2 regions of the Brevibacterium sp. CFH 10365 genome follow, and region 1 is predicted to be linked to the other one. Evidence: predicted binding sites of a transcription regulator. Region 1 holds the regulator's gene; the other holds the start of a gene.
The links. Region 1 encodes LexA, which represses DNA repair genes until DNA is damaged. Its sites were predicted from a motif close to TCGAACANNTGTTCGA; they were not measured.

Region 1 (3,412 bases):
AAGACGATGTCCGGATTCGCACGGGCCACCTCGGCGGCGACCGTGTCGGCATCGAGAGTGAAGTCGTCCTTGCGTTCGACGTGCTGCCATTCGGCTCCGGTGCCCGTGGTGATGAGCGGGTGCATCGAATAGGAGGGGGTGAACCCGAGGACGGTCCGCCCGGGCCCGCCGAAGGCCTGCACGATATGGCTGAGCACTTCGTTCGAACCATTGGCTGCCCAGATCATGGAGGGGTCGAGTTCGACGGTGTCTCCGGCGCGTTCGTTCACTCCGTCCAGGTAGGTCACGAGGTGTTCGCGCAGAGCGGTGAATTCGCGGTCGGGATACCGGTTGAGTCCGGAGAAGTGATCATCGACGGCGGCGCGCATGCTGTCGGCGACGACGTCCGGAAGCGGATAGGCGTTCTCGTTGACGTTGAGCTGGACCGGCACATTGAGGTGCGGAGCCCCGTAGGGCTTGAGGCCGACGAGGTCGGACCGCACTGGCAGAGATTCGATGTTTCCCACGGCGATCATTCTACCGAGAGGCCCACGCCGCCCGGGCGGCGGGTCGGGCCACGAGACTCGCCGAGGCGGCCGGATCCGGCCGGCCCTCAGCGGACGGGGACGTCGAGGGTCTGGCCGGGGTGGACGGTCGGGGTGTCCAGGTGATTGATCTCGGCGATATCAGCCACGACATCGCGGGTGTCGCGGTCGAGGCCGAGATTCGAAGCCACGGTCCACAGCGATTCGCCTTCACCGACGACAACGGCGTCGGCATCGATGCCGACGCTCTCCGTCTCCGATTCGGCGACAGCAGCGGCAGAGAACGACTGGGTGGCGAGGAGGAGCGCTCCGCCGATGACGACGAGAGCGACGAGCAGGGTCCGGAGAAGGCGCACAGCCTGGCGTCCACGAGTGGTCAGGCGCAGCTCGGTGTTCTGTGCAGACATCGCATTACCTCTTTCATTCGTACGATTCCACCAGTAATCGGTAGAACGTCTGTTCTATTCAACATGCCAATCGAACAAATGTCCAGTCCGACTCGAACATCTATGCGACAATGAGAGAGAACCAGCGTTGTTGATTGATCTGTCAGAACCATCTCAGTCGGCACTGACACGAGAATCTCCGAAGCGGAGATCACGGCGTTCAGCGGCAGGGAATAGAACGAAGGGGAACGAGCAATGGTTCAGAACAAACGAGGCAGAGGCAGGCCTCGCAACGAAGATGTTGCCAGCGAGATCGCTGCCGCTCGCAGCGATGACGACGACGTGGTCCAGATCCCCGAGGGATCGACCGGTGAGGGCGATTTCCGCCTGACTCCTCGTCAGCGTCTCGTGCTCGAAACCATCGAACGCGCGGTCGTCACCAACGGCTACCCGCCGAGCATGCGCGAGATCGGCAGGGCCGCAGGACTGGCTTCCCTCTCGAGCGTCGCCCACCAGCTCTCCCAGCTCGAGCGCCTCGGCTATGTCCGTCGCGACCCGAAGCGCCCGCGTGCCATCGAAGTGGTCAATCCGTTCGAAGAGGAAGAGGCCGAGCGCGCGAAGTACGAGGAGCTGTCCAACAACACGGTCCAGGTTCCGGTCGTCGGCCGCATCGCCGCCGGTGGACCGATCCTGGCCGAACAGGAAGTCGACGATGTCTTCTCGCTGCCGACCCAGGTGGTCGGCTCCGGTGACATGTTCCTGCTCAAGGTCGTCGGCGATTCGATGATCGAAGCCGCCATCTGCCACGACGACTGGGTGGTCGTGCGCAAGCAGCACACCGCTGACAACGGTCAGATCGTCGCAGCACTGCTCGACGGCGAGGCCACGGTGAAGACGCTCAAGCGCAAGGCCGGTCAGCAGTGGCTGATGCCGCAGAACGAGAACTACGAGCCCATCGACGGCACCTACGCGCAGATCATGGGCCTCGTCGTCGCAGTCGTCCGCCGCCTCTGACCCTCTGTCGGCTCTCCGCTGCCGAAATGCAAAGGCCCGCGACCGATTCGGTCGCGGGCCTTTGTGTCATCCTTCGTCGGTCTCGGCCAGCCGTGCCAGGCTCTTGCGCACGAGACCGGAGTTCGTCGTCGGCCACATCCTCGGCATCGAGTTGACCAGGAAACCGGCGTACCGGGCCGAGCGCAGCCGCGAGTCGAGCACGGCGACCACCCCCCTGTCACCAGTGGAACGGATGAGTCGGCCGGCTCCCTGAGCCAGACGCAATGCAGCGTGGGTGGCCGACACGGCCATGAACCCGTTGACTCCGCGCTGGTCGGCATCGCGTGCTCGAGCCTGCATGAGCGGATCGTCGGGGCGTGGGAACGGCAGACGGTCGATGATGACCAGGCGGTTCGTGCGTCCCGGGACGTCGACTCCCTGCCACAGCGACATGGTCCCGAATAGGCAGGTCTGATCATCGGCGGTGAACTGGGAGACCAGCGCGGGCAGTCCGTCATCACCTTGCAGCAGGATCGGGAGATCGAGTTTCTTCCGCAGGTGTTCGGCCGCCGCGTTCGCCGCAGCGCGGGAGGAGAACAGTCCCAGCGCTCCGCCGTTCGACGCCTCGACGAGTTCCTCGAGCTCCGTCAGCGCCTCCTCGCTCAGCCCGCTGCGTCCGGGCTTGGGCAGGTGGGAGGCGACGTAGAGGATGCCCTGCTTCCCATAGTCGAAGGGCGATCCGACATCGAGGCTGTCCCACTTCGGGGCATCGGGGCCGAAGAGCCCCAACGAAGCTGCGACCGCGTCGAAGTTCCCGCCCAGGGACAGGGTCGCCGAGGTGGCCACGACCGTGGATTCTTCGAAGATGCCGTTGCGCATGGTGCCGGCAACACTCAGGGGAGCGACGACGAGGTTCGTCGTCTCCTTCTCCCTGAAGGTCGAGCGCGAGAGCCAGATGACATCGTTCTTGCCCGGGTCGCAGAAGCGCTCGGCGAGTTCGAAGATCTCCTGACAGCGGGCCTTGGCCATCTGCCGACCGGCATCGGCGTCCTCGGTCTTGCCGCCGATGTCGTTGATGATCTGGCGTGCGGAATCACGGATCTGCGCCATGGCCAGTCCGAGTGCCTCGCTCATATGCAGGATGAGCCCCTCGGGCACCGATTTCTGTGCGCGTTCGAGTGCTGCCGCAGCGGAATCGAGCAGGGAGACGACCCCGTCTTGGACGGTGGTGTGTTTCCGGACCGAACTCGTCGCCGCCGAGAGCATGCTCGTGTTGATCTGACCGGACAGGGCGCTGGTCACCCGGTCCTTGAGCTCGTGGGCCTCGTCGATGATGATGACATCGTGTTCGGGCAGAACGTTCGATTCTCCGAAGGCGTCGATGGCCAGCAGGGCATGGTTCGTCACGACGATATCGGCCTCGGCGGCCTTGTTCCGCGCCAGCTCGGCGAAGCATTCGGTGAACAGCGGACAGTTCGAACCGAGGCAGTCGAAGGCGTTCACCGATAC
Region 2 (3,412 bases), on a different contig from region 1:
GAGTGAGATAGCCCAGGCGCCTGCCGGCGAAGATCATCGCCGCCCACAGGACGAGGACGAAGACGACTGTGGTGCCCGGAATCGAGACGTCGCCACCGGCACCGAGGTGCATGATCAGGGCGAGAAGAGTCGTGAAGAGGGCAGCGAAGAGTGCACGTACGGACTTCGTCCATCCGGTCATGTGCCCTCCTCTCAGCTCACTCCCACATTCTACTCAATGTAGAAGAATTTCGGGAAGGCGGGCGAATCTACATCCGCAGCCAGGTGTCGGCGGTCTTTTTGACCATGGCACCGGCTTTCGCTGCGGCATCGCCCCAGGTGACGAGGTTGCCATCAGGGTCAGTGGTGGAGTCGGAGAGAACGACGACGTCGAAGTTGCACACAAGACCCGCCATCGCCGAGGCGTAGACGGCTCCGGGGGTGCTCGCCGAGGAGGTGCTGGCGTCGGCATCGCCTCCCGCCTGAGCGGCGGGCCCGGAGTCGGAGTCGGCACTTCCGACCCCGCGCGCCCCTGTGCTGGCGTCGGCGCCGGGCACCCCTGTGGTGGCGTCGGCGCCGGCGATGATGATCCGGTCGACAGACAGGTCATGCAGGCCCGCGGCCAGATCGTCGACACCTTCGAACACATCCGAGCTCTCGGAGCGGAGCACGAGGTCCTCCTCATCGGGAACGAAGATGCTCAGCTCCTCGTCGGGAGTGTCAGCGAGGTCGGCCTTTGTCGAAGCGAAGATGAGCACGCCGCCCACGGCGCGGGTGCGGGTGACGATATCGCCGAGGGTCTCCATGGCGTCATCGCTGGGGTAGCTGGCATCGTCGGTGTCAATGAGGAGCAGGGCATCCATACTCCAATCGTGCCACGACCCGGTGACACATTCGAAGCCGGGAAGCGGCGGCAGAGTTCGCTGCGACTCGGGCCGGCGGCGGCACGGGCCGGCGGCAGGCTCTCCGGCAGCCATGCGACAACACCGACCCGCCGGTCGCCGGCAGGCACTCCGGCAATTTTGGCACAAGCGAGCTTGCTTGCATCATCGAACATCTACGAACTTATAATCCATGTTCTAAATATTTTTCGATTGTCATGGCTTTTTGCTGCGCTGTTGAGTACACTAGACATCAACAACAACGATGTTGGTGAACGGAAACCATCCCCATGACCCTCACTCCCGAACGCAGCTCCGATCATTCAGATCGGGATGCCGACGGCTCACCTCAGACCAGCGGTCACCCGCTGCTGGCAGACGAGGAGTGGGCAGATCTCAGCCGCTTCGCGCCCGAGGTCACCTCTTCGATCACTCAGCTGATGAGCCTCAAAGATGAGCTGCGCGCGTTCGATCGCCCAATGGGACCGGACCAGGCCATCATGCTCGCCGATGGGGTCGAGGCGATCACACGCATCAACGATGCCCTGTCGACGCTGGCACTCTCCGTCTGCGAACGCGTCGGGACGCCCAGTGACTTCGGCGCCAAGTCGACGAAGTCGCTCATCGAGAACCGATTCAACCTCACCGGCGCGGAGGCGAACCGCCGGACCGATATGGCCAAGAACCTCGGCGGACGCGTCGACATGGCCGGACAGGCGCTGCCGCCTCTCTACCCGGTCGTCGCGGACGCGCTCCATGCCGGTACCATCTCCGCCGCGCAGGCCTCCGTCATCGAAGACTGCATGCGCAAGCTGCCCACCTGGGTCAGTCAGGCGGTCCGCACCGACGTCGAGTCGCGACTGGTCCGCAACGCACCCAAGGTCCGTCTCAAGGATCTGCGTGAGATCTTCGGCAAGCTCATGGGCTATATCGACCCCGACGGTGCAGAGCCGAAGGACTCGGCCGACCGCTCGGCTTACAACATGTCCATGCGAGCCAAGGCCAACGGCGACTGGGAGCTGCGTGGACTGCTCGACCCTGTCACCGGGGGCACTCTCAACGGACTGCTGACCTCACGGATCCAGGCGGCAGGGGAAGACGACAAGGCCGGTTCCAACAATGCTGGTGCCGAATCAACAGCAGCCGACGGGGACGTTGCAGCGACCGGCTCGTTTGGTTCCGCAGCCGCGGGGAATCCCACCGCTACCGCGACCGTTGCTCCTGAGGGAACGAGCTCACCGCTTCCCGACAAAGAGCTGCTCGAGATCGTCGATGCGGTGCTCTCCGGCGACCGGTATGACGCGAAGCGAGTTCCGGAACCCGATCTCGACGCAGCTCGCACGACCGGGAGTCCGGCGGCCGTCCCCGGCGTCGGTATTCGTGAGGACGGCGGTCTCGTCGACGTCAGCGCCGAACAGCCCTCAGCACGCGAATGGATCTACGAACGATTCGCCGGCCTCGTCACCACGATCGATAAGCAGCGGACGGCGGCAGGAGCGCCTTATGCTCTCGTCATCAACGCCACCGCCGAAGATCTGGCCAACGGCACGGGACACGGCACCACGGGCGCCGATAATCCCATTCCTATCAAGGAATTGATGAGAAACGGCCTCCACGGCTCACTGTTCTTCCACCTCATGAGCGACAAGGCCAAGACGATGCAGGTGGCCACAGAACAGCGCTTCGCCAATCGAAAGCAGCTGGCAGTGATCACCGCCCGTGACCGAGGTTGCACCTTCCCCGGCTGTGACGCCCCTCCCGGTTGGTGCGACGCCAACCACGTGTGGCCGTGGGCGCGCGGAGGCAAGACGGAGATCAACAACCTCGCGCTGCTCTGCAGCTATCACCACCACCTGCTCGACCGCACCGATTGGGACACGGTGATGCTCTTCGACGGCCGACCGGCCTACATCCCACCCGCCGCAAAGGACCCCGCTCGTAAGCCGATCCTCCACGCCCGCTTCATCGCAGACGACATCGTCGACTCTCTGTTCGACAAATAGCCGACCAAGCTTTCAGGGGACAGCTGTGCCCATCTTCCGAGCAGAGCCGAGTACGGCCTCTTTCACGGTGAAGTCCTGCCCGACGGCCGCCCCAGTTCGGTCGGGTCCGATCCGACTATTTTCCGGCCGGGTGCGGTCGAGGCCGGGATCACCCGCCCGCGAACCTCAGATGTTCATGTCCTCATTGACCGGATACTCATGTCCTCATTGAAGAGCAGGAGGTCAGCCGGCATTCCGGGAGCCAACAGGCTGCCGGCATCGACAGTACCGCCTGCCGCATGCAGAGAATCACCCGCCTCCAGCACTCCGCCCACCGCGCGCAGTGGAGTGAGGCTCGCGGCCTGCACGGCGTCGAACGGACTGAGACCCACCTCGGCGACGGCCCTCTTCACGGCCTCGTCCATCGTCAACGTGGACCCGGCGATGGCACCGGGAGAGCCGTCCGGGGTGACCAGGCGAGCCACCGAATCCTTGACCTCGACCGGGAGCGAACCGAGGTGATAGCTTCCGTCGTGCAGCCCGGTTGCCGCCATGGCATCGGTGATGAGC

Region 2: the regulator LexA is predicted to act here: its motif matches at 1,046-1,061, upstream of FHG09_RS08265 (HNH endonuclease signature motif containing protein).

Annotation. Positions count from the first base shown of each region.
Region 1 covers NZ_VIGO01000006.1:306,800-310,211, reverse strand. The annotation lists gene FHG09_RS14185 (histidinol-phosphate transaminase) at 1-506, opposite strand, end outside; gene FHG09_RS14180 (LysM peptidoglycan-binding domain-containing protein) at 593-931, opposite strand; gene lexA (transcriptional repressor LexA) at 1,166-1,924, shown strand; gene FHG09_RS14170 (ATP-dependent DNA helicase) at 1,991-3,412, opposite strand, start outside.
Region 2 covers NZ_VIGO01000003.1:481,369-484,780, forward strand. The annotation lists gene FHG09_RS08255 (hypothetical protein) at 1-181, opposite strand, end outside; gene FHG09_RS08260 (hypothetical protein) at 249-842, opposite strand; gene FHG09_RS08265 (HNH endonuclease signature motif containing protein) at 1,151-2,863, shown strand; gene FHG09_RS08270 (N-acetylglucosamine-6-phosphate deacetylase) at 3,037-3,412, opposite strand, start outside.